DNA from 4 places in the Clostridium swellfunianum genome. Region 3 is predicted to be linked to each of the others. Evidence: riboswitches for the same ligand, from Rfam matches in the RefSeq annotation. Region 3 holds a riboswitch; each other region holds the start of a gene.

Region 1 (8,225 bases), 1.0 Mb from region 3:
TAAGAATGAAAATAGAAGGATTTTTCAGCGGCATAAAAAATGCCAATGAGGCAGTTGTAAAACTGAATCAAGCAGGATATAAAGCATACTCCGATTTAAATGAGCATTATATGATAAATAACAATGTGGATACTAATTTTCCCGGCAATGAGAATACTCCAAGTCTTTCAGACTTAGTGCTGCGCTCTGGCGATTCCAGCGAAGTATCTGATAAAGCACCATTAATAGCAGCCAGCCCAATGGTTAGCGGCATGGGCAATTTTGAGGAAGTAATGGATATAAATTATAAGGTTGTAGTAGATGCACCACAAGGAAGCGAAACTCAGATTAATGAAATTCTAAAGTCTATGGGTGGAGAGCTTGAAAGTCCCAACTTGAATATTCCTGACAGAATTAAGGATATAAACTTAAGAAACATAGATACCCGGGATTTAAACCTTGGTAAAGCTAACGATATAGGTATAACCACATAGAGGAAAGGGATTGTTTCAAAACGAGACAATCCCTTTATTATTCTACTTCAGTGTAATCAACATCTATTATATTACTTTCAGATAAATCCATATTATTTATTATTTCAACTTCATCTTTGCTTTTTCTAAATACAGATTTTCTTCCAATAAAATATGCTTTTACCTTTTTATAAACATAGCTTATTCCCCAAATACTTATGCCTATTACAACAATTACAGGAAGTATATTGATAAAAAAAGCTAATGCAGCAAAAATTAAAACAGCTACTAACAAATTAGAAAAACCTCTATTTAATAACTCCATAGTTATTAGCACTCTCCTTTTTGGTTATGTGCTTATTATATCACTCTTTTAGGAATATAGTATTAATTAACCTTTAAAAGGTTGTTAATATTTTGTTACTATTATAAAAAGTTTTCTTATCTTTTCTAATAAAGCTAAAAATCACAATATTATTTGTGCATTTTTCTTTCAATATAAATTATTAGTTTTTCATATAATTACCACCTATACTTTATTTTTATATGCAAATAATAATTTTGTAGGTTAATACCGAATTATCAAGGAGGGAATTTTATGCCTAATACACAAAATCAAAAACCACAATTAGACAGCAACAATCTAAAGGTAATACAAGACCAAATCTCCTATGAAGCTCTTATGACTAAGAAATACAACGAATATGCATCCATGTGCACAGATCAGAACCTGAAAAATCTTTGCAACCAAGCTAGCCAAACTCATAAGCAAAGCTTTGACGGTTTAAAAAATTATTTAGATTCTCACCAATAAAAATTGGAGGTACATGATATGAATAACAAGCTTACTGAAAAAGACCTAATGCATGATTTATTAGCTACTGAAAAACAAGTTATTTCTGCTTACAGTACAGGAATAACTGAAACTTCATGTCCAAATCTTAGAGATACTCTTGTTACCAACTTTAAAAATGCTCAGGATACTCAATATAAAGTATTCGATGCAATGAGACAAAAGGGCTGGTATCCAATAAAGGATGCTCAAGATGCTGATGTGCAAAAAGCTAAAGATGATGCTAACACAATGGCAAATGAGTTAATGTAAATAATAAAACTAGTTATCTAGAACTTTTTTCTAGATAACTAGTTTGTTTTTTACTCTGTTACAGTATGTGCTACTTCAATTCTTTCTCCTCCGCCTGAAATTGTAGCAGTTGTAGTTCCTAGGGCTGTTCTGTTGTCAACAACCCAATTAAAAGTTGCTTGACCATTCTCATCTGCCATTCTCATTTGAGCTACAGATATTTCTCTATCTCCAAGCACATAGGATGTATTTATTGTATAGCTTGTGTTTGGCTTTCCTTGTATCGTTATCGTTCCTGTTTCTCCTCGTCTTAGAACAGTTTTTGAAGCTATTACTCTAAGCTGAGACTCAGCTTTTACTGATTGGTAGCTAATGCCAATAAGCATTAAGCATAGCGCAAAAATAATTATTCTCTTAATCTTCATAGTAATCCTCCTATCGAAAAATTCTATGCTTATCTTTCCCATATTGCTGTTTAATATTACAAAAGCACAAAAGCATGTTAACTATACATTAGCATGCTTTTTGAGATTAAGCTGCAGTCTTACTGCTTTCACTGTTTGTTGTTTTATTTTTATACTTCATATAAGCATATACTGGGATTCCAAGTACAGCTAGAAGCAGTCCATATAACACAGCTTCCAAGCCTGAACCATAAATTGCCCAACCTGAATATATAAGGGCAGATACAGGTATAAAGAAAGTTTTAATTCCAGTTAACAGATTAAATCTCTTTCCCTCTTTTAATATATATTTTAATTCAGCGGCTGCTGTAGTTGCATATACAGGCAGGAAGGAAAGTGTTGCTAAAAGTATTGTAAAGTTAAAGGCTGAAACTAAAGTTTTATTATTAGCATAATTCATGAGCAATAATATATTTACTAACACTGAACCTACAATAAGTGAAATATGCGGTGTCTTAAATCTTGGATGAACTTTTTTAAAGAAGCTTGGAAATACTCCATCCTCTCCTGCTGCAAAAGCAACTCTAGCTGTAGATAATAGCCATCCAATAGTTGTTCCAAGTATGCTTACAACTATTCCCAATGTGATAAATTGAACCATTCCACTTCCATAATACTGAGTTAATATATCTGCTATTGGTGCCTTACTTGCTTCAAGATTTGCTTGTGACAATGCTCCCATTGCAAAAAAGTTAATGGCCATATACATTATTGCTGCTATAGATATACCTATTATAGTACTTCTTGCTACATTCTTCTGAGGGTCTCTTATTTCTCCTGCTGCTATAGAAGAACTTTCCAATCCGACAAAGGACCATAAAGTTAAAGTTGCAGCTGCAGGCATAGTTTCCATTCCTTTGCCTTGAGGGAACATCGGAGTTATATTATTAATATCAAAGTGCAGAGCAGCTGAGATTATAAAGAATAAGAATAACACTATTTCAAAAACTGTTATAGCTGTTTGTATTTTCCCAGCCATTCTAACGCCTATTATATTAACTAGTGTAAATATCCATAAAACTGCTGTGGCAAATATAAATGCTCCAAGATTACTGCTGCCTATTGCTGGAATAAGCTTACCAGCATAGCTTGACACTGCAATAACTACAGCTGCGTTTCCTATCCATGAACCGTTCCAATAAAGCCAAGCATTCATAAAGCCTGAAAACTCGCCAAAGGCTGCTTTAGAATACTCATAAGGCCCCCCTGTTTTAGGTAATCTTCTGCTAAGGCTTGCAAAGCATAAAGCTAGAAGTATAGACCCAAAGGCCGTCATAAGCCAGGCTGACATTGTTGCACCCGGACCTGCCTTTCCTGCCAAAGTTGCAGGCAGCATAAATATTCCAGACCCCATCATGTTCCCTGTTACTAAAGCCGTTGCTATAAAAAGACCTAAGTCCTTTTTTAAATTATTATTTTGTTCCATCTTAAACCCCTCCTATAAAGGCAAATAATTTTTTGAAGGGTAAAAACTAGAATAAGCATATAAAAAAGCCTTGAGCAGTACACTCAAGGCCTAATAACACGCACAAATATAAACATCATGTTAAATCCACTGAATGATAGCTCTCCACAAAATACTTGTGACAGTTCTGCACATATTCTATGCAGAACCAGCTATACAGCATTAAAGCTTTTGCTGTATGCTTCGGCGATTTTTCCTTTCCTGCTGCTTCACTATGCTTTCATCCACAGTAGTACTCATAAAGACCGCGCCTCTATCCTAGTTATTTAATTACACTTCACGAATAGTATTATGCAGGATGAATAGAAGAAAGTCAATAATAAAATCAGACAAACCAAATAAATATAGCTTGAAAGTAGGCTATAATCACATTAAGAGATGGCAATAAAAAAATATAACAATATAACCATATAAGAATTTATATGGTTATATTGTTATTATAATTACATATTATTTAACATCCATAGTGTAAAGTTAAGAACTCCTGCAAAGGATACCCAAAGTATGTACGGAATCATTATAATACCTGCTAGCTTGTCAAATTTAAAAAACTCAAAGGTTGTTAGCAGTATGAAAATTAGGAGAAGCATAAGTTCAAAAAATGCCAGACCTATAAGTCTCCATCTGAAGAATATAATAGTCCACATGAAGTTTAAAAACAGCTGAATACTGTATAAGATTAAAGCTTTTCTAGTATCTGCACCTTCTCTTCCCTTCATCCAAATTCTGTAGGCCGCTATTCCCATTAAAAGATACAAAATGGGCCATACCACAGCAAACACCCATCCTGGTGGAGCAAAGGCAGGCTTTATTAAACTCTCATAGGACTTCGTATCTGTCATACCTATGTAACTGCTTAAAAAACCTATACCTTCTGCTAAGACTATACTTATTATTAGAGCTAAAATATTCTTTTTACCGTTCACCTTAAAAGGATTTAACACATAATTTTCCTCCCTATATTGTTTCTAATCCTAATATAAGATACTTAATCAAAAAATATGCTATATTTATTAAGTAATTAGCACACAATATCTTGTAAATTTATCCTCTAAACCATATAATTGTAATATATCTTCAGATTTTATTATAAAGGATGTGGGCTACATGAAATTTAGCGAGTTCCAATATAAAAGACCAAATATTAAAGAATTGGAAACCTGCTTCGATGAACTTTTAAGAGACTTTAATAATGCTGAAAGCCTTGAGTCTCAAAGCTCAGTTATGGAAAAAATAAATGAGCTTAGAAATGAATTTGAATCAATGTCCCAAATAGTAGGCATTCGTCATACTATCGATACAACAGATAAGTATTACGAGGAAGAGCAAACCTTCTTCGATGAAAATACTCCTATATATCAAGGCTTAGTTTCAAATTATTATAGTTCTTTAGTTAACTCCAAATTCAGAACTGGACTTGAAGACAAATGGGGAAAGCAGCTTTTTAATATTGCTGAACTGACTATTAAAACTTTCTCACCAGAAATAATAGAAGACCTTCAGCTTGAAAACAAGCTTTCCAGCGAATACACAAAACTTATGGCTTCTGCTAAAATAATGTTCGAAGGCGAAGAAAGAAATCTTTCACAACTTGCTCCCTTTCAAATATCAACTGACAGAGATATGAGAGTAAAAGCAAATAAAGCAAAGTACGGCTTCATGATTGAAAATGAGCAAAAGCTAGATGAGATTTATGATGGGCTTGTTAAGGTTAGAGATAAGATTGCTAAAAAGCTTGGATATGAAAATTTTGTAGCTCTTGGATATGACCGTATGTTAAGAGCAGATTACAATTCTGAAATGGTTGCAAACTTCAGAAAGCAAGTTAAAGAGTACATAGTTCCCACAGCTACAGAGCTTAGGGAAAGACAAAGAGTACGTCTAGGACTAGATGAACTCAAATATTACGATGAACGCTTCAGCTTTAAAACTGGAAATGCTAAACCTAAGGGAGATCCAGAATTCATATTAAACTGTGGTAATCAAATGTATAATGAATTATCAGCTGAGACAAAAGAATTTTTCGACTTTATGGTTGAAAACGAGCTTATGGATTTAGTAAGCAAAAGAGGAAAAGCCGGAGGCGGATACTGTACCTTTATAAGCAAATACAAATCTCCGTTTATATTTTCAAATTTCAATGGAACTTCAGGCGATGTAGATGTATTAACTCACGAAGCTGGTCATGCTTTCCAAGTGTTCAGCAGTAGAAATTACGAGATTCCTGAGTATAATTTTCCAACCTATGAAGCCTGTGAAATTCATTCCATGAGTATGGAATTTTTCACTTACCCTTGGATGAATTTATTCTTTAAGAGTGATGTTGATAAGTACAAGTTCTCTCACCTTGCTGAAGCACTTTTATTTATACCTTATGGAGTTACTGTTGATGAATTTCAACACTATGTATATGAAAATCCAGAGGCAACTCCTGCTGAAAGAAAACATGCTTGGAGGGAAATTGAAAAGAAATATCTTCCTCACAGAGACTATGCAGATAATGATTACTTAGAAAGAGGCAGCTGGTGGCATCAACAAGGCCATATATTCGGTTCTCCATTTTATTATATAGATTATACGCTTGCTCAAATCTGCGCCTTCCAATTCTTTAAAAAAGCCAGCGATAATAGGGAAAATGCTTGGAATGATTATTTAACACTTTGCAAGGCAGGGGGAAGCGATTCGTTTGTGGGCTTAGTTAAGCTTGCAAACCTTATATCGCCTTTCGAAGATGGCTGTATAAGTTCTATCATAGGACATATAGAAAATGAGTTAAATAGTATTGATGATGCAAAACTATAATTAAAATAAAACAGCAGACGATTACTCGTCTGCTGTTTCTTCGTTATTTAGGTTTTCATCTCTATCTCTTAGGAGTCTCCCAATTGGTCCCTTGCTATTTATTATATCCTCAATCTCTGAAAAAGGTATCTCAAATTCAGGAAATCCACATTCTGAAGACTTAATCTGTTCATTATCTAAATATATAACTATAGAATCTTCTGTCAGGAAGTAACTTTGATTAAGATCAACTCCATCAAACTCTCCAATTAGATCAGCAGATTGAAAAGTTGCCTGGTTCCTAATTATATCATTCAATATTCCAATTACCTTAGATTTCTTTAACTTCCTGCTGAATAAATCGTTCAAGTAATATACTCTTGCATCCTTTAAGCTTATATTGATGGTCTTTCTTATAGTTATTCCCTTTTCTTCTCCTTTTACATGATGATAAACTTCAATATTAATACTTAGAGTCCCTCTTCTATTAAGCTTGACAGTATAGCCACCTGTAAATTTCTTATTTTCATCTTTTCCATAGCCCTCGCCTTTAAGTATCTTGTGAACTTCTTTTTTGATATATCTATTAATGCCAGACTCAGCACTTTTATGCTTGAGTCCGCTGACCTTGGGATATGTCAGGTTTAGACCAGGACTTTCAACTTTAACATCTGTAATTAATGCAGGCTTTCTTCTATGTCCCACTGCCATCCAACTCCTTTTTCTAATCTGGTTAAGTAAAAATATCAATCTGTTAATATTAAACCTTCCCTTATTATTTATATTATTCATAGGTGGAATAAGATGTAACTTTTTATGATATAATTTTCCTATAGAAAAAAAATATAAATAATACTACACTTTTATAGATAAGGTATTAACTGAAAGGAGAATTTCATGCTAAATCCAGGACATATACTAGATGGAAAATACGAAATAATAAACGTTTTAGGACAAGGCGGAATGAGTACCGTTTATCTATGCAGAAATAATCGTTTAGGTAACTTGTGGGCTGTTAAAGAGGTAAGCAGTGAATTAAAAAAGAAGATGGACTTTCTTGCAGAGCCAAATATACTTAAGAATTTGCAGCATTCTGGCATCTTAAGAATCGTTGATATATTTTATGAAGAAGATAACTTGTATATAGTTGAAGACTATATACAAGGCAAAACTTTAAAAGAATATATAGATTATAATGGTCCATTAACTTCAGATGCAGTTATGCAAATCACCTTAGAGCTTTGCAGTATTTTAGATTATCTTCATAGTCTTAATCCACCAATTATATATCGTGACTTAAAACCATCAAATATAATGATTAAGCCCGATAACAAAGTAGTGCTTATTGACTTTGGTATAGCGCGTACCTACAAAGACGGTCAGGAAGGTGATACTATAATTTTAGGTTCAAGAGGCTACATAGCTCCTGAGCAGTTGGTGAATGTTCAATCAAATGCCCAGACTGATATTTATTCCTTAGGTGCAACTATGTTTTTTATGCTAACAGGAAAATCTATAGACATGCCTACTGAACTAATGTTTGATGAGAATTATCCAGAGTCCGCAGATAAAAAGTTAATTAGAATAATTAAAACAGCCGCTTCCATAGTGCCTACAGACCGTTTTGGAAGCGTAAAAGAAATAATGAAAGAAATAAATGCTGCTATTTCTGACTTGGAATACAAAAAAACAAGCTTTATGATTTTCAGCAATACCGAAGTGAAGCCTCCTAAGTCTTCTAATAATGCTAATAAGAAACCTAGGAAGAAAACTAAATTTATCATAATAACAGTACTTGCTTTAATAATTGGTTTAGTTTTGCTGCTAACCTTTCTTCTAAACAATAAAGAATCCAAAAATAAAGCTTCTAATAATCCTTCTACGCCAAAGGCTATTGAGAAAACAGAACCAAAATCTGAAACAAAACCTGAAGTACAACCGCCAAAAGAAGTTATTGAAAAAGATGCTATAGTTAGAGG
Region 2 (8,225 bases), 310 kb from region 3:
GCGAATTAGAACTTGGCGGAAATTATCAGGAAACTATAAGAAAGATAAGTGAAAACCATGAAATATACGCTATGCTTAAGAGCTTTATGGAAGATGCTAAAAATAAGTTTGGCAAGAATAAGCTTAAGGAACACTGTATAAATCGATATATTAAAGACAAGGTTTCAGATGATTTTATTGCAAGGAACAAGGTCATTAGCGATATAGCAGCAAATTAGTCCATAAAAAATAAAGGAGATAGATATGGACGAGATTTTTAATCCTTCACTTTTGATTTCTCTTGGGCCTTCTGGGAGGAGGGCTCTTAATTTTTCTGAAAAACTTTTATCATATTTACCAAGCTATTTTTTAAATGTGGTAGATTACTATTCAGTAGAAAATATAGAGAATGTATCTGAAGAAATACAAGCCATAGTTGATAATAAACTTCTTTCAGCAAAGCACTTAAATAAGCTTGTTGACTTAGGCTATAAGGTAAGAAGTGAAAATGTGAGTTCTGTAAAGCTTAATATTTATCTGCTTTGGGATGTATATAATTCGGAACAGTCAGCCTACGAGGTAGTAAAAACTTTAACCAATTTAAATTATGGCAATATAGATAAAGACCAGCACTCAGGAGTATCTTTATTTATGCTTCCTATAATGGACAAGGAATGGCTGCTTGAAGATAAGAATAGTCTTGAGTCAATAAGAAAGCTAAATAGAGTAATAGATTTTATATCACAGCAGGAGAGTATTTTAAGTCTTGATTCAAAGGTGTATATGCTTCACTGTGTTTCAAATGATGGAACAAGGATTCCTAAAGAGGAGCTTGAGAATATTTGCGGTATTCTTGCTTACCTTAATATACTTCCTTCAAAAGATCCTCCTCTTTCACATTTTAATAGAAGATTGCTTATGGAAGAAAGCTCCTATAAGGTAGGAACTATAGGTATAACAACCTTAACAGTTTTTAAGGATAAACTTCTAGAGGACTTTGCCAGATACTTATCCGTAGATTTATTAAACTATGCATCAACCTATGAGATAAATATAGACTATAGAAACTATACAGTATTCGATTTATTAACCTATGAAAATCAAAGAAATATGCTTAGAAGAGATGTAAACATAGTTGAGGGGGATGAGGGGTATAAGCTGAGCAATGTAAAAAAATTTGAATTAGTTCTTCCAAAGGATATAGCAGCATATCCAAATATTTTTAAAAATTGGGAGCAATACATTGAACATCAATGCCTTAGTGAGGTAAGAAAAACTATAGATACAAATAATACACTTGCGATTGATAGGATTATAGATAATATAGAAGAAGACTTAAAGGATATAATTTTTAAATATAGTTTAAGAGAAGCAGTAAAATACATTAGTCTTCTAGAAGAAGAAATTGCAAAGCAAAGGCCTAATAATAAATCTAGTATAAATAGTGATACCTCAAGATTAAATAAGGAGCTAACTTCCAGGGTAAATAATTACCCTAATTTAATTGGATATATCTTTAAATGTTTAACCTTAGGCGTGTTTTTTTTATATGCCATAGTAAATATTATTGTTCCATTTCTTTCACCAAGTCTAAATATAGTTTTTTTGCTTCTTTTCCTATTAGTGTTTTGCTCCACAGCTTACTTAGATTTTCTTTTTACACAAAAGAGATTTAAAACCTTTCTGGAAAGGTATAAAGAAGAGATATTTAAGAAAAGCGGAGCTCTTATAAGCCTTTATATAGAGAAAAGTATTGTAGATATACAGAAGGACCTTCTTAACTACTTGAATAATAAGAAGAGGCTTATTATAAGCTGCATTGAAAATTGCAGAACAGTTTCTAAGAATATAAATTCTAAGCCTTTAGTGGAAGAAGAAAGCTTAGGAAATTTAATTACGGATATCTTGAATTTTAAGGACAGAAAAGAATTCTATAAGGAAAAGTCACCTAAAATATCAGATATATACAGAGAATTTATAAAGGAATTAGAAATATATGAAGGTTTTAAACGAGAAGATATGGAGGGAAAACTTTTAGGTTTTGCATTAAAAGCCTCTCAGCCCTATGTTGACCTGGATTTCTTTGAATACATGAAGTTTAAGTATAAGGATGATATTAGAGAGGAACTAAGCAATTGGATTGATAAAGGTATTATAAAGTCTAAGTATCTTCTTCAATATATAAATAATGATTTTCTTGAAGAGCATTCCTTATTTATTACTTCACCAGAAGTGCATAGAGTGGTTAAGGATATGAGAGACAGCAAGCTGTCTAATTTTCAAGTATCTGTTGTAGAAGGCAATGATATTTATACTAACTGTATATCTATTGTTAGACTTTGCTTGGGGATAGATTTTAATGATATTACCTCCGTAAAAAAGATTAAAACAAATGAAAAAGCTAATGAGAAAGAAGATAGTATGAGGGGGGATAAGAATGCTTGAGCTTACTGCGCTTTCTGTAATCATACTGCTCTATATAATCCCTCTAAATATCTTGTTCTATTATATATCAAAGGAAACCGTTATGAGTATACTGCAGTTTGAAAATATAGCTGGTGTATCAAAAGCCTCAGAAATTGCAATGAATGCTGCTGCAGCTTTCTTTTATATATTGTATGTTGGCCTTTTATTTATAACCATTTATCTTATATACAGATTTATAGTAGTAAAAAGCTTATATGTCTACCTTGACAATGAACTTGAAGTGAGAAAGCTAATCTTAAAATATCAAAGGGGACAAAAAAATATAGATGCTGTTTCAATTATTGCCATAGTACTAGTTTTGATGTTTCATATTCTCTTCAGAGTATTTGATATTAAAATTTTTGTGCTTGCTTTCCTTTGTATCGCCTTTGTCTTTAGAAAGAGAAAAATAAAGAAAAGTAAAGGCTTAAAGCAAAAGGAGAGTATTGCAGAAGAGCAGGATTTAGATTCGAGCAGTACAAATACTCTATACTTTGAGTGGTATTACAATAATGATCCATTGGGAATGCAGCATGCTGTTAGGTTTAGTGTTAATGTTCCTGTTAGTTTTGAAAGATATGCGGATTATAAGACTAAGAAGCATTTAGATAATTCTTCTATGTCCCTAAGAGAACATGTGTTAGAGGGAATTTGTACCGAAATTATTGAGGTTGCTAAACAGATTAAAAGTCAGTGCGCAAGTAGAGGTTTTACTACATTTCACCAGGCTTCTGCAGTAATGGCTTTTCAGCAGAGTCTTAAGTATGTTGAAGATATAGCTTCTAAAAACCAGGAGGAATATGTAAGATATCCTTTAGAAACACTTGTAGATAAAGAAGGAGACTGTGATTGCCATGGAATATGTTCAGCAGCAATTCTGTTTTCTATGGGATATGATATCGTGCTATTAAGAATAGTATTCCCTGAAGGAGGCGGACATCTTGCGATTGCTGTTGAGGGGGCAGATGGTATACCAGGAAACTTTTTTGAGCTAAGTGGCAGAAAATATTATTATTGCGAGGTAACTCCTTCAGAAGGAAGCAGGATGAATTTTAAAGTAGGAGAAATGCCTGATATGCCAGGAGCAAGTATAACTGCTATTCCTGTAAAAGAAATAGTGAATAACCTGTAGCAGTGAAGGATTCTTATTCATACTATAATATAAAAAATAAAAAGGTGAGGGTATGAATAAGGTAATAAACGTAGAAACACTTCGTATTTATAGGGAAGCAGTAGAAAAGCTGGAAAAACAGAAAATCGATTTTGATAAGAAGCAACTTCTGGACAACCCAGAGCTTTGCAAAGAGATAATTAATCTTATAGATTATTTTAAAAATGAAGAATGAAGATTTCTCTTCATTCTTCATTTTTAATCATCATCTTCCATTTTCTTTTGCTCAATATAAATCCTAATCTTATGAACCCATTTTCTATAAAGACTAGGATTTTCCTGCTTTAGAATAATAAGAAAGTCATCTAAAACCCCAAGCTTATAAAGTCCTTTAGAAAGGTGCTGAGGGAAATCTCTTTTTTTACTATAAAATTTTTGAGGGTCAATGACCATAAGCCTGCCATCAGGTTCAACAAATACATCCTTACACCTAATGTCAAGCTTAATAAACTTTAGTCTTTCAAATTCCTTTAGTAGCTCTAATATATCTACAACAAGTTTCCTGCTAAGGCCATTCTTCTTTATGTATTTATTTAGAGGCAATCCATCAACATAATCTCTTATCATATAATTCCCGCCAACCTCATATAGTTTTGGGAAGTATTTGCTGCCTCGTACTTTTTTCAATATATGTGCTTCACCATGAAAGTCCTTCATTACATAGCATATTTTAATAACCTTTCCGTCAGGAAGCCTATATACTATGCCGTTGTGTCCTTTCCCAAGAAATTTACACTCGAACAGATCAATATCTGTATACTTGCTAGAATAATTTTTTCTACCCATATATGCACCTAAAGTATTGCTTTCTACTATAATATGAGTAGTAGCTATAAAATGTTACACTAAAGCATCCACATTTCCTTTTAAGCCTATAGCTTCAGCTTCCTTTTGCATGCCTTTTAAGGTTTCCTCGATAACTTTATCAAGCTCCATATCTAGCATTTTTGCTCCGCCTTCAATAAGTTCTCTATTTACTCCAGCAGCGAATCCCTTGGTTTTCCATTTTTTCTTAATAGATTTTAATTCTGTATCTAATATACTTTTGCTAGGTCTCATTAACGCTGTTGCAGCAATAAGACCGGTTAGTTCGTCTGTTGTATAAAGTACTTTTTCCATTCTTTCTTTTGGCTCCACATCAATACAAATTCCGTATCCATGACTTTGAATTGCACGAACATAATCTTCAGGCCAATTTCTTTCTCGGAGTATCTCTCCAGTTTTTACGCAGTGCTGCTCTGGATACATTTCATAATCTAGGTCGTGTACCAACCCTACAATTGACCACTTCTCTACATCTTCTTCACCAAAAAGTTCAGCGAAGTGCTTCATAACAGCTTCTACTGAAAGTGCGTGCTTTATTAAGCTGTCGCTTTTATTAAATTCTTTTAAAAGTTTAAGAGCTTCTTCTCTTGTTGGTTTGTAGTTAGACATAATTCTCACTCTCTTTCTTTTGCTTCATTTCTATTATTTACATATTAGTTATATAATTTCCATGTGTCAAGTGTTTATTGCAAGTGTTAAGTTTTAAAGTTGCATTATATAAAATGTTAAGTATTAGTTTTAACATTTTAGACATAAAGTAAGAGCTATTATAATAAAATTATAGTGTTTTAATTTTATCATTTTAAAATAAATTTTAGACAACATAATATTTGCTAGATGATTGAAATATCCCAATTTTCAATAAATTGTGTTGACAGCAAAAGAAAAAGAGCGATATAATATAATCAGAAAATTAACAAATATATACATAAATAGAGGCGCAAGTAAATGGGTAATCTTTAAGTGTTAAGGAGAAGAACCTTCAATATTAAAGATGAAGGATTTACCTGCCGAAAGAATATGTTTGTTCTTGAACATTTTCTTGGGAGTAAGAGGTACACTTTTATTCTTGCCGTGAATTATCATTCATGGAGAGCTATTTATGTGATGAGAATAAGATTTTCATTGCATAGATGGCTACAGGATGAATGGTAGCTTTTAATTACCATGCCATCAAAGCACTGAGAATCTTCAGTGCCTTTTTTATTTTTTTGAGAAGGGGGAATGATCTTGAAGGCAATTATCAGAGTTAGAATGAGCATGCATGATGCTCACTATGGTGGAAACTTAGTAGATGGTGCTAAGATGCTTCAACTTTTTGGAGATGTTGCTACTGAACTACTGATTAGAAACGATGGAGATGAAGGCTTGTTCAGGGCTTATGAAAATGTAGAATTTTTAGCGCCTGTTTATGCTGGAGACTTTATTGAGGCTGAAGGAAAAATTGTAGGTTGGGGAAACACTTCTAGAAAAATGGAGTTTGAAGCTAGAAAAGTTATTGTGCCTAGGACTGATATCAATGATTCAGCTGCAGATTTGCTTGAAAAGCCAATAGTTGTTTGCAGAGCTACAGGAACTTGCGTAGTTCCAAAGGATAAACAGAGAAAAAGATAAAACTAAATATTTGTATGGGGGATGGGCATGGATAAATTAATAATTACAGCTGCAATTTGTGGAGCAGAAGTAACAAAAGAACAAAATCCTAATGTACCTTATACGGTAGAAGAAATAGGAAGAGAAGCGGAAGCAGCCTATAAAGCAGGAGCAAGTATAATTCATCTTCATGTTAGGTATGATGATGGAACTCCTACTCAGGATAAGGAAAGATTTAGACTGTGTATGGAAGAGATAAAGAGGAGATGTCCAGATGTAATTGTTCAACCTTCAACTGGTGGGGCAGTTGGAATGAGTATTGAGGAAAGGCTTCAACCTGTTGAACTTCTTCCTGAGATGGCAACGCTAGATTGTGGAACCTGCAATTTTGGTGGAGACGATATTTTTGTTAATACAGAAAATATGATAAAAGCCTTTGGTGATAAAATGATAAGCCTTGGAATAAAGCCGGAAGTTGAAGTTTTTGATAAGGGAATGATTGATATGGCAGTGAGACTTCAAAAGAAAGGGTATATTAAGGCGCCAATGCATTTTAATTTTGTTATGGGGGTAAATGGTGGGATAAGTGCAGAACCTAGAGACTTTACTTTTATGAAAGATAGTATTCCACATGGCAGCACCTTTACAGTTTCAGGCATAGGGAGAAATGAATTTCCTATGGCGGTGATGTCTATAATCTCTGGAGGTCACGTTAGAGTTGGTTTTGAAGATAACGTTTACTTATCAAAAGGTGTGCTTGCTAAATCAAATGGGGAACTTGTAGAAAAAGTTGTGAGACTTGCTAAGGAACTTGGAAGAGAGATTGCAAGCCCAGCAGAGACAAGACAAATACTTAGCCTAAAAATATAAGAATACAAGAACATAAAAATATAAAAATATAAAAATATAAGAATATAAGAATATAAGAATATGGGGGTTTATTATGGAAAAGGGATGTAAATACGGAACACATAGGGTTATTGAACCAAAAGGAGTGCTGCCTCAGGCTGCGCAAAAAATATGTAATGATATGAATATATACAGCAATGAAATACTTATTGATGTTCAAGCGCTTAATATTGATTCAGCTAGTTTTACCCAATTAGAGCAGGAAGCTAATGGTGATATTGAAAAGATTAAAGCTAAAATTTTAGAGATAGTAAGTGAAAGAGGAAAGATGCAAAACCCTGTGACTGGTTCTGGAGGAATGCTGATTGGAACTATAGCTCAAATAGGCGAAGATTTACAAGGAAGAGATTTAAAAGTTGGAGATAAAATAGCCTCACTAGTTTCACTTTCTCTTACTCCATTAAAAATTGAAGAAATTACAGATATAAAATGTGAGATAGATAGAGTTGAAGTTAGGGCAAAAGCAATATTATTTGAAAGTGGTATTTATGCAAAGCTTCCAGATGATATGACTGAAAACTTGGCGCTTGCAGCTTTAGACGTAGCAGGAGCCCCAGCTCAAGCTGCAAAATTAGTTAAGCCAGGACAAAGCGTATTGGTTCTTGGTGCAGCAGGAAAATCAGGTATGCTTTGCTGCTATGAGTCTATGAAGAGAGTGGGACCAACAGGAAGAGTTATAGCTATGGTTAGAAAAGAGGAACAAGCTAGGAAGCTTTTAGATTGGGGATTATGCCATAAAGCAATAATAAGCGATGCCCAAAAGCCAGTGGATGTTCTTAATAAAACCTTAGATGCGAACAATGGTAAGGAAGTTGATATTTCCATAAGCTGCGTTAATATTCCTAACACAGAGATGTCCTGCATACTTCCTGTTAAGGATGAAGGAATAGTTTACTTCTTCTCTATGGCAACAAGCTTTACAAAGGCAGCTCTTGGAGCTGAAGGTATTGGCAAGGATGTAAATATGATTATAGGAAACGGCTATACAAAAGATCACGCTGAAATAACTTTAGCTGAACTTAGAGAAAGTGAAACCTTAAGAAAAATCTTTGAAGAGTTATATGTTTAATATTTAGTGTGGGGGCTAACTAATATGAAAGTAAATAGAAGACTTGAACTCTTTAGAGACATACCTGATGAACAGTGGAATGATTGGAAGTGGCAGGTTAGAAATAGGATTGAAACTTTAGAAGAATTAAAAAAGTATTTTCCCTTAACTGGAGAAGAGGAAGAAGGGATTAAGAAGTGCTTAGTTAATTTTAGGATGGCAATAACACCTTAC
Region 3 (8,225 bases):
TGTCAATGCTTGAAAACTCAACAGGAGTTAAAACAGGTTATACAGGTCAGGCAGGCAAATGCCTTGTTACCTCCGTTACAATAAAAGACCATGATGTTATAATTGTTGTGCTCAACTCACCAGGAAGATGGAAGGAAACAGAGAAGATAAATGATTATGTAGTTAAAAATTATGAATATAAAAAGTTCTTCTCAAAAGGTGACGTAGTTAGTGAGGTACCAGTAGATAACGAAAAGGAAAAGCTTCAGCTTCTTGCTGAAGAGGATATAATAATACCAGTTAAGCAGGGCTTAGATTATGAGGTGAAAGTCATAAAACCAAATTATGAGATAACTGGTCCTATAAAGAAAGACTTTAAGCTTGGAAATGTTGATATATACACAGAAGGAAAGAAGATATATTCTAAGCCTCTTATAGCTGATAGAAATATTAATAAAAAAGGTATACTAAGAAGATTGTTAGGTATTTAAGAAAGTTATATAATACTCGGAAAGCCTTAAGGGCTTTCTTTTTTTATTTAAATTTTTATAGTAGGTTTCAATTCTTAATTTTATTGTCACACTTTTCTCAATGTCAAAATAACTTAATAGTATAGGTATTACGGGCTTTAGGGAGGGGTTAAAGTGAACTATGAAATACGCGACTGCATAGATGCAGGTACGGAATACTGTCCCTGCCATTTGGCTGAGACAGGGGACTGCTTAACTTGTTCGCAGCTCAACGGGAAAACATTCTGTGATTGTATTAATTGGAAGGGTGTTTGCATATATCAGGAATATATATGGAACAGCGGTAAAGCTAAGCAGGGAAGAAAGATATACAGCTGTAAAGTAGCAAAAAAAGAAACAGTGGAAAAAAATATTATTGTTATTTCTATTTCAGCTCCTCATGAACTTGTTAAGAATTTAGTTCATCCAGGAAGCTATGTTTTTTTGAGAACTCCAAAAACCTCTCAATTTTATGATGTTCCTATATCCATCATGGAGACTAATGTGGACGACAATCTTTTGACAGTGGCAATTGAAGTAAAGGGTCCAAAGACAAAGAGCATAAACCTTTTAAAGGAAAATGATGTTATTTTAGTCAGAGGCCCTTACTGGAACGGAGATTTAGGACTAAGAAATATTTACAGAAGCAGGGAAGGCACTTCGGTGATTATAGCCAGAGGAATCGGCATGGCGCCTATGGTGCCGGTTATGAAAAAGCTGTACTCTAATGGAAATAACATAATTGTAGTTTTAGACAAGGCAAACTATAAAAATATTTTCATAAACAAGTATCTGGAATTGTGCAATTGCACGGTTATAAACTGCAATACCTTGCAAAATGGAGTTATTTCTGAAGAACTAAAAAATATTCTAAATAACCTGTTTGAAAACGAAAAAATAAATTTAATACACTGTTCAGGACCTGATATTCTTAACTACAAAGTGCTGGAATATATCGGCGACAAAGTAGACTTCTCCTGCTGCAATAACGCTAAGATGTGCTGTGGAGAAGGTGTATGCGGCGCTTGCTCCACAAGATTTAAAGGTCATAAGGTTAAAAAGCTTTGCAAGGTTCAAATTGAACCTAAATACATTTTTGAAGGTAGAAGATTTATTTAGCTTGCTATTATTAATGATTTGGGGGAATTTAGATGAAGGTTATAGTTATAGGCGGCGGTTGGGCAGGCTGCTCTGCTGCTATTACTGCTAAGAAAGCAGGAGCTTCTGTTAAGCTTTATGAAAAAACCGATATGCTTCTTGGACTTGGCAACGTAGGCGGTATAATGAGAAACAACGGAAGATACACAGCCAGTGAAGAAATAATTGCCCTTGGCGGAGGAGATTTAATAAATATAACTGATGCAAACAGCAGACATAAAAACATAGAATTTCCGGGACACAAGCATGCCTGGTTGTACGATGTAAACAAGATAGAACCAGAAGCAAGAGAACACCTTGTAAATATGGGCATAGAAGTAAATGTTCTAGCAAGGGTTATTGATGTAGAGAAGGAAGGAAACAGGCTTAAAGGAATATATCTATCCGACGGCACATATGTAGAAGGGGATGTATTTATTGAGACTACAGGCTCCACAGGACCAATGGGCAACTGTTTAAGATATGGAAACGGCTGCTCTATGTGTGTGCTTAGATGTCCTGCCTTCGGTCCTAGAGTAAGCTTAAGCTCAAGGGCAGGTATCGAAGATCTTCAGGGTGAAAGAGATGATGATGCCTATGGAGCTATGAGCGGTTCCTGCAAGCTTGCCAAGGAAAGCCTTTCTGAAGATATTGTAAAGGAATTAGATGAAAAAGGTGTCGTTGTTTTAAAGGTGCCGCCAGAGGATGTCAACTTGGATAAGCTTAAAATGAAGGTTTGTCAGCAGTATGCTTTAAAGGAGTTTGCTGAAAATATAATTCTTTTAGATACTGGTCATGCAAAGCTTATGACCTCTTATTATCCTCTCGATAAGCTAAGAAAGATACCAGGGCTTGAAAAAGCAAAGTATGTTGACCCTTACGCCGGAGGAAAAGGAAATTCCATAAGGTATTTGTCTGTTGCGCCTAGAACTGACGACATGAAGATTAAGGGGCTTGAAAATTTGTTCTGTGCTGGCGAGAAGGGTGGGCTATTTGTTGGCCACACAGAGGCTATATGTACTGGAGCCTTAGCAGGTCATAACGCTGTGAGAAGTGCGCTTGGAATGCCTCTTTTAATACTCCCAAGAGCTTTGGCTTTAGGAGATATAATTTCCTATGCAAACTACAAGATGATGACAAAGGAAGGAAGAAGAAACAGATATACCTTTGCAGGAGCTGAGTATTTCAATAGAATGAAGAGCATAGGACTTTATACTACAGATGTGGTGGAGATAAAGAATAGAGTTGAAAAGCTTAATTTAACCGATATATTAGCACAGAAATTATTATAGGATAAAGGACAGCCTTAAGGTTGTCCTTTCGCTTTTGTGTCCTTGAAAGTTTCTCCAGTTTGTATTGACTGGAAAAAAATATGATGTTACAATATTAACCATATAACTAAATAAAATCCTCATCCAAAGGGGTGGGGTAGAGGCGCGATTGCTAATAGTAGCTATATTGAGGCTGGAAGCCTATGACGTATTGAGAAAGGAGCCATCGCCGAAGTGTCAGGCACCAAAGCCTGGTGCTGGGGCTGTATTGAACAGGTACAGAACTGTCATCATAGTGTTTGCTCCATGCTATGATGTTGTGCTATCTCACATTGAGCAAGAGGGGAGGATTGTCTTGGTTTTGATATAATTGTACAAGCACCCGACAAACCTGTTAGGTGTTTTTTGTTTACCCAAAATTAATTGCTCATGGGGAAACAAGACTCTAAGAAAAGAATGAAGGGAGAAAAGAAATGTTAAATGTAATTTGGTTAGGATTAATTGTTATTGGAGTAGTTACTGCAATTTTTACTGGAAATGTACAAGCTGTTAGTGATGCAGCCTTCAATTTTGCGAACACAGCAGTGGAAATATGTATAGGTCTTATAGGAACCATGACCTTATGGTTAGGTATTATGGCTATTGCTGAAAAATCAGGACTTGTAAAGCTTGTAGGAAAAGCTGTGAGCCCTCTGATGAAAAAGTTGTTTAAAGGTGTACCTGCGGAGCACCCTGCTATGGGCGCAATGATTATGAACATTTCTGCTAATATTTTAGGGCTTGGAAATGCTGCCACACCTCTTGGATTAAAAGCTATGAAGGAACTGGATTCTCTTAATAAACATAAGGGAGTAGCAACTGACGATATGGTAATGTTTTTGGCTATAAATGATGCTTGTGTTGCGCTAATACCAGCAACAATTATAGGCTTAAGAGTTGCAGCAGGTTCTAAAAATCCAACTGAGGTTATAGGGCCAATACTTCTTTCAACCTCAGTATGCTTCATATGTGCTATTTTTCTTACAAAGCTTTTTGCTAAAAGAAAAAAGTATAGAATTGAGAATTTCATAGACGAAAATGAAACAGTTAGCATTGAAAATGCTGATAATTAGTAGGAGGGAAGAAAGATGTTTCAATATATAATGGGTCAAGTTTCGCTTCATGCTGTACCACTTCTGCTGCTTGGAATACCGCTTTACGGCTTTATTAAAAAGGTAAAGGTCTATGAAGTGTTTACTGAAGGTGCAAAGGAAGGGTTTACAACAGCAGTAAGAATAATACCTTATTTGGTTGCAATGCTGTTTGCCATTGGAATTTTTAGAGCTTCAGGGGCAATGGATATAGTTGTAAAGCTTCTTAGCCCAGTAACTAACCTGATAGGAATGCCTGCTGAAATACTGCCAATGGGAATTATGAGGTCCTTGTCCGGTGGAGGAGCGCAGGGAATGATGGTGGAATTGTTTAAAACGCATGGTCCTGACTCACTAATTGGAAAAATGGCTTCTGTAGCAATGGGTTCCACTGAAACAACTATGTATATTATAGCTGTATACTATGGTTCTGTTAAGATAAGCAAAACCAGACACTCAGTACCAGTAGGATTATTGGTTGACGTAATAAGCCTTATTGTAGCTGTAATTGTTACAAACCTAGTATTCTAAATTTAAAGAGGTGTAAAAAATGATCTTTCCAGATAAGCTTAAAAAAGGAGATACTGTTGGTATTATAGCGCCTTCCTCTCCAGTTACAAAAGATGAAGCTGATGCCTGCAAAAAGCTTGTAGAGGATATGGGCTATAAGGTAAAGATGGGAAAATGCACTTATCGTTCTATTCATGGATATTCAGCAGGTACAGGGAAAGAGAAAGCAGAAGACATAAATGAAATGTTTATGGATAAAGAAGTTAAAGCTATTTGGTGCATTAGAGGCGGAGACACAAGCTCCCATACTATGGATAAGCTAGATTTTGAAATGATAAAGAGGAATCCTAAAATATTTGTTGGCTACAGCGATGTAACCAATCTTCATATAAACTTTAACCAAAAATGCGATTTTATAACCTTCCATGGTCCTATGGTTAAATCAAACATGCTGAATGATTTTGACAGCTTTACTAGAGAAAGCTTTGAAAAGGCATTAAACATGGACAGTGAATTAAGCTTGTATAATCCAGAGGGCGAAAGCTTTCAGGTTATGGTGGAAGGAAGAGCTGAAGGAACTATTGTTGGAGGAAATCTAGCGCTTATAACCTCCATGATTGGAACTCCATATGAAATAGAAACTAAGGGTAAGATACTTTTTATTGAAGATGTTGGCGAGACTGTAGCTAGATTAGATAGAATGATGTATCAGCTTAAATATTCACAAAAACTTCAGGAAGCAGAAGGAATAATATTTGGGGATTTTACAGACTGCACTAATACAAGAGATGAAAGCTATACTGTGGTTGACATGCTTAAAGATGTTTTAGCTGATTATAACAAGCCGGTAATGTATAATATCAAATCTGGCCATTGCTATCCAATGTCTACAATTCCCTTAGGTGCAAAATGCATAATGGATACAAGGAGTAGCAAAATAAAGTTTATAAGATAAAAATGTGTCTGGCTTTTCTGCATTCATATGCTAAAGCCAGACACATTTTTATTATTTCGGAATAATATATTGTGAAAAAAGATAATGAGGAAGTGGGCAGGCTAACCGAAGTAAATCGGTATACATAGGCTGTTCCTGCTTCCGGCTATTAAGGAGGGTTAACTATGTTTACAGCCTTAATGTCAGATCTGTCTACTTATAGAAGAAAGAAAAAGCAAGAAAAAATTTTAACACGGTTTGTTGATTTAGATAGTGATAGAGTAGATGATAGATTGGAAAAAGCGATAGAAGCTGCTGGATACTCCTACGATGAAAAGCAGGACATATTTTATTCTAATATGAATGCTTGGCAAAGGAGCATGGGCTATTGCAGGTTATATGATGAAGGTGCAGCGCTTTTTGGAATGATTATAGATTGCGAACCTATTTACTTTGAATATGAGGGAAGAAGATGGCTTATAGAGTTTTGGAAGGGGCAATATGATTTGCCTACAGGTGCAGAGATAGGCATCTATGCAACGGATGGTCCTGACATAGAGATACCAGGAGTTTTCAAGGGGCCGCTTTTCTATACTGTAAGCGACCATGAGGCTCTTGAAATGTCTTATACTTTAAAAAAATATGGTAAAAAGCTTTTTACAAGAGAGGGAAAGCACTGGTGGCTCACTGGCTTTAAGCTAGGATTGTTTTCTAATCCTTATGAGTTGACAATGGACTTAAGCATTAATTTTAAGGACAAGGTAATGCAGAAAGCTTTTATACAAGGTTTAAAAAATGCTGGCTATAAAGATAGTGAAATAAAAATCAGCGGCAGCATTGTAGCTTTAGAATTTGACAGGCCTCACACACCTCAGCCAGCTACACGGACACTTGTTTCAGATATTGCCATACAGCTAAAGAATAAGTTTTTATGCGACAAGTATAATGAAATTGCTAAGCACTATGATAACTTCCCTGATCAAATCAATGCAATCTATGAGCAAGCACCTGAGCTTTATGAAAAAATTATAAATATAGACAAACCAAAACGACTGCTGACTAAAATAGAAAAATTCGCTAAGTATATAAACTAGAAAAGATAGAGCTGGATAGCTAGATGGATATTTAAATAAATATAAGAAGAAAAGAATATAAGAATATAAAAAGTTAACAATTTATCTAGTTATCTGGCTGACTAAAGACTTTAATTGGTAGTTAAGTCTTAAGTAAGGTGAATTTATTATACATGCTTCCACCAATTTTTTCATAAAAACCTCTTGAAAAAAACAAAAAAACAATATATAATCATATTTGTAAAAGACATAAGACATGTATCACATATTTGCAGTACATGTTCATAAGTCCAATAAGAAATGCAGGAGTGGCGGAATCGGCAGACGCGCACGTTTGAGGGGCGTGTGGGAGACCGTACGGGTTCAAGTCCCGTCTCCTGCACCATTTTTTTGTCCAAAATTAGAAGATGGGGGTAGGCAAATGAATAAAAAAGAGCTAAACAGAATGAAAAAAGAGTTTAAGCTAGATAGTGTAATGCTTAATTTTAAAGAGATATATAACGTTTATATTAAGAAGGACAGCAATTCAGTGCTATACTCAAACTTAAGCTATTTTCCAATGATTGATACCGAAGCTCAAGAGCTTTATTTAAATAATTTCAAGAAAATGCTTGGAGGAGCTTTAGATTCAAAATTGTTTGAGCTTCCTTTTATAGCAGTTGAAGAAGGCAACGAGGCACAATTAAACTTTGACAGCATGTATAGAAGCGAGGATTCAGAAAACTTCACTCAAGGTGCTGATAAAATTGTAGCCAAGCTGTTGGAAAACTATACATATGAAACTGATGTAGTTCTTACTCTTGCAAAAGGTGACTACTGGGTAGGAAACAAGAATAGAAAGGCTTCTGATGAAATACAGGAGCTTGATGAAGTTATTCAGTCTTTAAATTTTGTTATAGGAAGTATTAATAAGGTTGAGCCTTTTAAAAAGAGTTTGGTATTTAGCTATGAGGAAAAGGAGTTTAAGCCAAGCAGCGTACTTGATACCTTCATAAACCTAAATACTCCTTTAGATGGATTTATGTTTCCAACCTTCGACAACGGCTATGCCGATGTGAATAAGGTTATGTACTATAACTCAAAGCCAAAGGAGCTTAACTATAGATTTATAGAAAACATATTAAGCTGCAGCATGAAGCTTACAGCAGAGGAAGAGAAGCAGTGCTTTACAGATATAATAAAGACTGTGGTTGGCGAAAGCGTGAGGCCAGAAGTTATTGAAGACATGTATACAAAAATAGATGAACTTAAGGAGCTGCATGATGAAAATGAAGAGACAGCTATTACTTTAAGCGATATGAAATACATATTGAATGGAATAGAGGAAAAAGACATAGAGGTTCTGGAAAGGGCTTTTGAAGACACCTGCGGAAAAGACTACAGCTTTAACGTGAAAAACATACTTCCTGATTTTAAATCCAAGTCCTTAAAGATTTGGAATGAGGATTTATCCATTAGTATGAGCCCTAAAAACCTAAGCTTTATAAAGCAGGTTAAAGGGGATGACGGCGGAAGATACTTAATGATTGAGCTTGCTGATGATGTTAATATAGACGGTTTTAAATTAACTGCAGAAGAATAAATAAAAAATGCCCTGCTTTTTAGCAAGGCATTTTTTATGTGCTTTATTTCATTAGTAATTCAATAAGGGTTCTTGTTGGCATTCCAGTAGCACCAGCGTC
Region 4 (8,225 bases), 420 kb from region 3:
TTAAGGGACCGGCTATAATGCCGGGAGGACAGGAAGATGCCTATAGACTTGTGGAACCTATTCTTACAGCTATCTCCGCAAAGGTAGATGGAGAGCCTTGCTGCACCTACATAGGTAGTGATGGAGCGGGACATTATGTCAAAATGGTACATAACGGAATTGAATATGGCGATATGCAGCTTATTTCTGAGGCATATGTCCTTCTTAAAAATGTGATTGGATTATCAGCAAAAGAACTTCATGAGATTTTTGCTGAATGGAACAAGGGTGAGCTTGACAGCTATTTAATAGATATAACTCAGGACATATTTACAAAGTATGATGAAGAAACTGGGAAGCCTATGGTTGATGTTATACTTGATACAGCAGGGCAAAAGGGTACTGGTAAATGGACTAGTCAAAGCGCTTTGGATCTTGGGATTTCAACGCCAACTATTACAGAAGCAGTGTTTGCGCGCTGCATATCTGCCATAAAGAGTGAGCGTACAGCAGCAAGCAAGATATTAAAGGGATCAAAAGTTCCTGATTTTAATCGAGATAAAAACGATCTAATAGAAGCAATAAGAAAGGCTTTATATGCTAGCAAAATTTGTTCCTATGCTCAGGGGTTTGCACTAATGAAAGCAGCTGCTAAAGAATACAACTGGAATTTGAACTACGGTAGTATTGCAATGATATTCAGAGGTGGTTGTATAATAAGAGCTCAATTCCTTCAAAAAATAAAAGATGCTTATGATAGAAACTCTGAACTGGCAAATTTAATGCTTGATCCATACTTTAAGAATATACTTGAAAGTTATCAAGATGCATGGAGAGAGGTTATATGTACCGCCGTTAAATATGGTATTCCAACGCCAGGTTTTTCTAGTGCGTTAGCATACTTCGACAGCTACAGAAGTGAGTTTCTTCCTGCAAATCTTCTTCAAGCTCAAAGAGATTACTTTGGAGCACATACTTTTGAGAGAGTTGATAGAGAAGGGACATTCCATTATAAATGGTTTTAGTCAATGACTTTGAATTGTTTTGTTTTAAAAGTTTCAAAAAAGTGTTGACAGCATTGCTTTAATATAGTAAACTCTAAACATAATTTAATAAGACCTCACTTTTACTAGTGAGGTAGAGGCGCGATGTTTAACAGTCTTTAGTGGAGTTTGAGAAGGTGTTGATACTAAGGAGAAGGAAATATCGCCGAAGCTTGCAATATTCTCAGTGTTGCTTGCTGGGTCTGCAGTTAAGAGCTGCAGGACTGTCTTAATAGGCTACCCGGCTTATTAAGTTGTGCTATCTCATATGGGAAAAGAAGGGTTTAGGTCCAATTTGCGTATTGCGACCTGAGGTATCCTCAGGTCTTTTTTGCGTATAGTTTAAGGCCGCTGGCTCATAAGATAGCGCTATCCTCATAAGGGGATAGCGCTTTTTATTATCAAAATAATACTTATATTTAGGAGGAATAGTAATGAGAAAGAAGTTATCAGTGCTAATTGCAATGTCATTATCAGCAGTAATGCTTTTAGGAGGATGTGGGATAAGTAAATCTGAAAAGGATGCTTCTGCATCTGCACCAAAGCAGGAAACCTTTAAAGTAGGTCTTGAGGCAGGTTATGCACCTTTTAATTGGACACAAATGGATGCGTCAAATGGAGCTGTCAAGATTGAAGGTTCGTCAGAATATGCGGGTGGCTATGATGTTGAAATAGCAAAGAAAATAGCAGAAGGTTTAGGAAAGCAATTAGTAGTAGTTAAAACAGAATGGGATGGTTTAGTTCCAGCTTTAACCTCAGGAAAAATAGATGCAATAGTTGCAGGTATGTCACCAACAGCGGAGCGTAGACAGACTATAGACTTCTCCGACAACTATTATAAATCAAATTTAGTTATGGTAGTTAAGAAAGGTGGAAAGTATGAGGATGCTGCATCAATTCAGGAGTTTAATGGTGCAAAAGTTACTGCTCAATTAAATACCTTCCATTACTCAGTTATAAATCAAATTCAAGATGTAAAGCTGCAGTCAGCAATGGACAATTTTCCGGTTATGAGAGTTGCTCTTGAATCTGGAATGATTGATGGATATGTATCCGAACGTCCAGAAGGTATCAGCGCACAAGCAGCAAACAGCAACTTCAAAATGGTAGAGTTTAAGGAAGGTTTTAAAACTTCCGATGATGATACAGCTATAGCTGTAGGTGTTGCTAAAGGAAGCGATTTAACTGCTAAGATAAATGATACACTAAAGGGAATTACAGAAGATCAGCGTAAAGCAATAATGGATGCTGCGATCAAAAATCAGCCGGCAGCAAATTAAAATAATGTGCTGCATACGCAGTTTTATGAAAACGGAGGTTAATACAAGATATGAGTCTTGATTGGATAATTAAAATAGTTTCAAAAAATTGGCCTATGTTCCTTCGTGGTGCTGGAATGACTCTTCTGGTTGCTATGATAGGTACTATTGTTGGATCTCTAATAGGTTTACTGGTTGGGGTAATTCGTACAGTTCCAATGCCTGAAAGAGGGTTAAAAAAGTATTTTCTAAAATTCATAAATATTATACTTTCTGTTTATATTGAAATATTTAGAGGTACACCAATGATTGTACAAGCGATGGTAATTTATTACGGCTCAAAGCAAGCTTTTGGTCTTGATATGAATAAGCTAACGGCTGCAATCTTTATAGTGTCTATTAATACAGGAGCGTACATGGCTGAAATTGTCCGTGGAGGAATTGTATCAATTGACAAGGGACAGTTTGAAGCGTCACATGCTATAGGTATGAGCCACTTCCAAACTATGATGAATGTAATACTGCCTCAGGTTGTACGAAATATATTGCCAGCTACTGGTAATGAGTTTGTGATAAATATTAAAGATACCTCTGTGCTTAATGTAATTTCTGTATCAGAGCTGTACTTTCAAACAAAATCAGTTGCAGGAATGAACTTCCACTATTTTGAGTCTTTCTTTGTTGCTTGTGTACTTTATTTTGTAATGACCTTTACAGTAACAAGAATACTTCGTTATGTTGAAAGAAAGCTGGATGGTCCTGAAAATTACATTATGTATGCAAACCAAATGCAGGTTGAAACCCCTGAGGATGCAATTAGAAGAACACAAAACGGCTAGGGTAAATTATTATGGAAGAGAATTATAGCTCCGAATTATCTTTAGGGGCAATTGATATGTGGGACTAAGGTTGGAGTTTGGACCTGTCTCTATTAAAAGGAGGAATTTCAATGAGCAAAGTAATTGAAGTGCAGCATTTAAGCAAAGCCTTTGGATCTCATGAGGTACTAAAAGATATAGATTTCTCTGTAAATAAAGGTGAAGTTGTTTCTATTATAGGTTCATCAGGATCAGGAAAATCTACTCTTCTTCGCTGTATAAATCTTTTGGAAAAACCAAGTGGGGGAGAGATAATTTATAACGGAGAAAACATCTTAGATGATAGGCATGATATTCGTGTTTACAGAACAAAGCTAGGTATGGTATTTCAACAGTTTAATCTTTTTAATAATCATGATGTTTTAAGCAACTGTGTGGTTGGTCAAATCAAGGTTCTAAATCGCTCAAGGCAAGTAGCTGAGAAGGTAGCGCTTAACTATCTAAAAGTTGTTGGAATGGAACAATATATAAATGCAAAACCCAAACAGCTTTCTGGAGGACAAAAGCAGCGTGTAGCTATAGCTAGAGCTCTTTCTATGGAGCCGGATGTAATGCTGTTTGATGAACCAACCTCTGCTCTTGATCCAGAAATGGTAGGAGAGGTTTTAAAGGTCATGAAGGAACTTGCAGATTCAGGCCTTACAATGCTTGTAGTTACTCACGAAATGGGATTTGCAAAGGAAGTATCGGATCGAGTGGTATTTATGGATAAGGGAATTATTGCTGAAGAGGGCAGCCCAGAACAAATATTCAACAATCCAAGTCAGGACCGTACAAAGGAGTTTTTAAAGCGTACATTGAATCCGGTTTAAGTAATAGCTTAACATTAACTTTGTTTGTCGATAAATAAATCAATTACGACAAAACTAGTCACCTTTTGATAAAGGAATTATAATTTATATGTTGAAATTATAACTAATAAATCAAATTTTTGTTAGCATATAATTATAGAAGGTGACTAGAATGAAAAAGCTTTTATATGTCCATGAATTAGTTCCGGGTATGATTTCAACTAAGGAAATAGTAGCTAATGGCACTGTCTTAATTGGCAAAGGGGTTCCGATTACTAAATTTGCTATTGGTAAACTACGAGAGAATTATATTTATAATAAAGTTGAGATATATTATGAAGATAATAGTGAACATAGCAATGTAAAAACTGTTGAGGATGTAGAACAAAACTTTAATGAAATAGCTTTTGATATAAAAAGAGTATTTGAAAATATGGATGCTTTAAAACTATCAGAGATTGAAGAAGTAAGGCGTTTTGCAGCCCGAATACAAGATGAGTTGAAGTCAGTTAGTGCAGTTATAAAGAATATTGTGCTTTATGGCAGTGGAGGAGATATTATCTATAGGCATGGTGTTAATGTTGCTGCGCTAAGTACTATACTTGGAAAGTGGATAGGTCTTGGTGGAGCTGAATTGAATCTACTTACCTATGCGTCCATTCTACACGATTTTGGCAAGACTAAAATAGATAAAAATATTTTAAACAAACCAGACTCGCTAGATGATAATGAGTATAAACAAATAAAGTCTCATTCTGTAATAGGTTATAACTATGTAAAGGAAATACCGTTTTTGGACAAATCAGTAAGCTATGGTGTGCTTATGCACCATGAAAGATTGGATGGATCAGGATATCCATTAGGCTTGAAGGATACACAAATACATCAATTTGCAAGGATAATAGCTATTGCAGATGTATTTGATGCAGTAAATTCAGATAGGATATACAAAAAGAGAAAAAGTCCCTTTGAAGCTCTAGAGATAATAAAAAAGGAAAGCTTGGGAAAGTTGGATTATGAGTTTTGCAGTATATTTTTAAATCATATTATTAACTATTATGTAGGTGAAAGCGTATTATTAAATGGTAAAAAAATATGCAAAATAATTAAAATTGATTTAAATGATTTGATGAGACCCCTTCTTCTAGATGATTGTGGCTTTATCGATTTAAAGAATAATAAGGATTTATATATTGAAGCTTTAGTTAATTAGCTAAGACAATATATCCTAAAGAAAAAAGTCTGCTAGACTCATTTAAGCCATAGCAGGCTTTTGTGCTATTTATCGTTTTTGAAGCCTTGAGCTTTAATGCTAGGATAAACCTCCGGAAAATAAACCTGCTTGTAGGTTTCGGAAACTTGCTTGCTCCAGGTTGTAGATTTATCGCCTCTCTCCTTGTAATAATTAATCATTATTTCATCATACTCGTCTATGGCGTCTTTCACATCTTTCATATTATAGTTTTCATAGTGCACATAAGCTTTAAAAGGCATTCTAGGCTTCTTAGCTGACTCGTCTGCAGGATAACCAACAACTAGTCCTGCAATCGGATAGGTATACTCTGGAAGTCCTAGAAGCTTAATAATGTCATAAGGCTTTTTTCTAACCGCTCCAATAGGGACAATTCCAAGACCTAATGATTCAGCTGCGGCTATAGTTCCACCCATAGCTATGCCTGCATCAAAGGTCGCTACCAGAGTACCTTCCACGCTTTCGTGAATTTCTTGTGTTAAGTTATTTTTTTCAGCTGCTATTCTTGTTTTATAAAAATCTGCAACAAATACTAAAAACACTGGAGCTTGGGATATCCAAATTTGATTGCCTGCCAGCTCAGCAATTTTATTTTTTTTATCCTTGTCTCTAATTACAATTATAGAAAGCTGTTGCCCGTTAATAGAAGTAGGCATGGACTGAGCTGACAAAAGTATTTGATCCAGCATTTCCTGAGGAACATCCTTATCTAAATACTTTCTAATAGAACGATGGTTATGTATTGTTTTTAAAGTTTCATTCATTGTAAAGCCTCCAAAATATAGTAAAAAATTTATAACTATTATGTTACTATATTATTATTGATCTAACAATATATACTATACATTTTACAAGCTTTGATAAAATAGTTATAATTAAGTATAATTTTGTTAAATAAAACTTAGGGGTTGATATAAATGTATAGCTTTAAAAACGATTATAGCGAAGGTGCGCACCCAAGGATATTGAGTTCTTTAATAGAATCAAATTTAGAACAACATGAAGGTTATGGAGAAGACAAATACACTAAAGAGGCTATTGAACTTCTTAAAAAAAGAATGGATAACCAACATGTTGATGTTCACCTATTATCCGGTGGTACTCAGGCTAATTTGACAGCTTTATCTGCTTTTTTAAGACCACACGAAGCTGTTATTGCAGCTAATACAGGTCATATACTTGTTCATGAAACAGGTGCTATTGAAGCAACTGGTCATAAAATAATATCCATTGATACTGATGATGGCAAACTGACATCAATGAAGGTTAAGATGGCTTTAGATTATCATACAGACGAACACATGGTAAAACCTAAACTAGTATACATATCAAATCCAACTGAGATTGGATCGATATACACGAAATCTGAGCTCGAAAGCTTAAGCAGCTTCTGTAGAGAAAATAAGCTTATATTATATGTTGATGGAGCAAGGCTTGGTTCGGCACTTTGCTCAGAAGAAAATGATATGACTCTTCCAGAACTTGCAAGCTTAGTGGATGCTTTTTATATTGGTGGAACTAAAAATGGAGCCTTAATAGGAGAGGCTCTTGTAATTTGCTCAGATTGTCTTAAAGAGGATTTTAGATTTCATCTAAAGCAAAAGGGTGCACTACTTGCAAAAGGAAGACTTTTAGGAATACAGTTTTTAGAATTATTTAAGGATGAACTATATTTTGATTTGGCAAGGCATGCTAACAACATGGCTAAGCTTTTAAAAGAGGGTTTATGTAGTGAAGGGTATAAATTTTTAACTCATTCTCCATCAAATCAAATATTTCCTATACTCCCTAACAAGCTTATAGAAAAACTTGAGGAGAGTTATGCTTTTTACATATGGCAAAAGATTGATAAAGATAATTCGGCTATTCGTCTGGTTACTTCTTGGGCAACAGATGAGAAGGACGTATTAGGTTTGATTGAAAGTGTTAAGAATTTTAGATAGAAAAGTTAACAAGTTAACTTTTTATATTTTTATATTTTTATAAAGTTAACTTGTTAATAATAAATAAAAATATACAGGTGATGACATGTTAGAGAGATTGCAAAAATATATGGCAGACTGCGGTGTGGCCTCAAGAAGAAAGTGTGAAGAAATTATATTAGAGGGAAGAGTTAGGGTAAATGATATTGTTGTAAAAGAACTGGGTAGCAAAATAGAAAGAACTAAAGATACGATTACGGTAGATGAAAAGATAATTAGTCCTGAAGAGAAAAAAGTCTACATAGCCCTTAACAAACCTATTGGCTACGTGTCCACAGTTAAGGATGAAAGAGGCAGAAAAACTCTTATAGATTTAGTTAAAGTAGATGAAAGAATATACCCTATAGGCAGGCTGGACTACGACACTTCAGGGCTAATTCTTATGACAAACGATGGAGAGGTATACAATAGAGTTATTCATCCAAGGCAGCAAGTAAATAAAAAATACATAGCAAAGGTAGAGGGAACCCCCACACAGGAAGAAATAGAAAAATTTAAAACTGGAGTAAATATTGGAGACTATATAACTTCAAATGCTGGTTTTAAAATTTTATCCAAGGACAATAACACAACTACTGTGGAAATTATCATCCATGAAGGTAAGAACAGACAAATAAGGAGAATGTGCGAAGCTATAGGTCACCCTGTAATAGACCTAAAAAGAATGTCTGTAGGAAATATTAAACTTGGTGATTTAAAGCTTGGGGAGTGGAGAAACTTAACAAATCAAGAAGTTACCTATTTAAAAAATCTATAAGGTATTACTTAAGGAGTGAATAAATTGTATAATTACGTGGGAGACATTAGTAAACTTGCACAGAATATTGTTGTAAGTTATATGAAAAGCTTTAATGTTGCTGTGGATGCTACCTTAGGTAACGGGCACGATACTGATTTTCTTAGTGATAATTTCAAACGAGTTTTTAGTTTTGACATTCAAAAGAGTGCTATTGATAATTACAGTAGAAAAGAGAAAGAAAATGTTGTGTTGATTCATAACAGTCATGAAAGACTAAGTGACTTTGTAGACTGCAAGGTAGA

The links. Region 3 has a riboswitch for lysine ahead of NBE98_RS11355 (nucleoside recognition domain-containing protein). Riboswitches for the same ligand answer to the same signal wherever they lie in the genome.
Region 1: another riboswitch for lysine. It lies ahead of NBE98_RS16060 (APC family permease); the one in region 3 lies ahead of NBE98_RS11355 (nucleoside recognition domain-containing protein).
Region 2: another riboswitch for lysine. It lies ahead of kal (3-aminobutyryl-CoA ammonia lyase); the one in region 3 lies ahead of NBE98_RS11355 (nucleoside recognition domain-containing protein).
Region 4: another riboswitch for lysine. It lies ahead of NBE98_RS09065 (transporter substrate-binding domain-containing protein); the one in region 3 lies ahead of NBE98_RS11355 (nucleoside recognition domain-containing protein).

Annotation. Positions count from the first base shown of each region.
Region 1 is NZ_JAMOFV010000006.1:3,405,365-3,413,589, reverse strand. Features, by position in the region: gene NBE98_RS16085 (hypothetical protein) at 6-473, shown strand; gene NBE98_RS16080 (hypothetical protein) at 511-777, opposite strand; gene NBE98_RS16075 (hypothetical protein) at 1,051-1,266, shown strand; gene NBE98_RS16070 (spore coat protein) at 1,285-1,557, shown strand; gene NBE98_RS16065 (hypothetical protein) at 1,608-1,961, opposite strand; gene NBE98_RS16060 (APC family permease) at 2,068-3,426, opposite strand; lysine riboswitch at 3,556-3,729, opposite strand; gene NBE98_RS16055 (TspO/MBR family protein) at 3,909-4,409, opposite strand; gene NBE98_RS16050 (M3 family oligoendopeptidase) at 4,573-6,267, shown strand; gene NBE98_RS16045 (DUF3298 domain-containing protein) at 6,289-6,951, opposite strand; gene NBE98_RS16040 (serine/threonine-protein kinase) at 7,144-8,225, shown strand, end outside.
Region 2 is NZ_JAMOFV010000006.1:2,704,158-2,712,382, reverse strand. Features, by position in the region: gene NBE98_RS12950 (tubulin-like doman-containing protein) at 1-218, shown strand, start outside; gene NBE98_RS12945 (hypothetical protein) at 244-2,424, shown strand; gene NBE98_RS12940 (hypothetical protein) at 2,417-3,577, shown strand; gene NBE98_RS12935 (hypothetical protein) at 3,630-3,791, shown strand; gene NBE98_RS12930 (protein kinase) at 3,815-4,402, opposite strand; gene NBE98_RS12925 (HDIG domain-containing metalloprotein) at 4,457-5,050, opposite strand; lysine riboswitch at 5,367-5,548, shown strand; gene kal (3-aminobutyryl-CoA ammonia lyase) at 5,672-6,055, shown strand; gene kce (3-keto-5-aminohexanoate cleavage enzyme) at 6,083-6,904, shown strand; gene kdd (L-erythro-3,5-diaminohexanoate dehydrogenase) at 6,978-8,012, shown strand; gene kamA (lysine 2,3-aminomutase) at 8,037-8,225, shown strand, end outside.
Region 3 is NZ_JAMOFV010000006.1:2,391,108-2,399,332, reverse strand. Features, by position in the region: gene NBE98_RS11370 (D-alanyl-D-alanine carboxypeptidase family protein) at 1-470, shown strand, start outside; gene NBE98_RS11365 (sulfide/dihydroorotate dehydrogenase-like FAD/NAD-binding protein) at 624-1,607, shown strand; gene NBE98_RS11360 (FAD-dependent oxidoreductase) at 1,640-2,917, shown strand; lysine riboswitch at 3,047-3,229, shown strand; gene NBE98_RS11355 (nucleoside recognition domain-containing protein) at 3,370-4,008, shown strand; gene NBE98_RS11350 (spore maturation protein) at 4,024-4,557, shown strand; gene NBE98_RS11345 (S66 peptidase family protein) at 4,577-5,491, shown strand; gene NBE98_RS11340 (DUF4474 domain-containing protein) at 5,656-6,564, shown strand; tRNA gene NBE98_RS11335 (tRNA-Leu) at 6,846-6,928, shown strand; gene NBE98_RS11330 (DUF4317 family protein) at 6,965-8,125, shown strand; gene NBE98_RS11325 (leucyl aminopeptidase family protein) at 8,169-8,225, opposite strand, start outside.
Region 4 is NZ_JAMOFV010000006.1:1,974,736-1,982,960, reverse strand. Features, by position in the region: gene gndA (NADP-dependent phosphogluconate dehydrogenase) at 1-1,004, shown strand, start outside; lysine riboswitch at 1,110-1,292, shown strand; gene NBE98_RS09065 (transporter substrate-binding domain-containing protein) at 1,457-2,302, shown strand; gene NBE98_RS09060 (amino acid ABC transporter permease) at 2,353-3,120, shown strand; gene NBE98_RS09055 (amino acid ABC transporter ATP-binding protein) at 3,231-3,971, shown strand; gene NBE98_RS09050 (HD-GYP domain-containing protein) at 4,123-5,163, shown strand; gene NBE98_RS09045 (NADPH-dependent oxidoreductase) at 5,229-5,966, opposite strand; gene NBE98_RS09040 (threonine aldolase family protein) at 6,120-7,145, shown strand; gene NBE98_RS09035 (pseudouridine synthase) at 7,231-7,941, shown strand; gene mnmM (tRNA 5-(aminomethyl)-2-thiouridylate-methyltransferase MnmM) at 7,966-8,225, shown strand, end outside.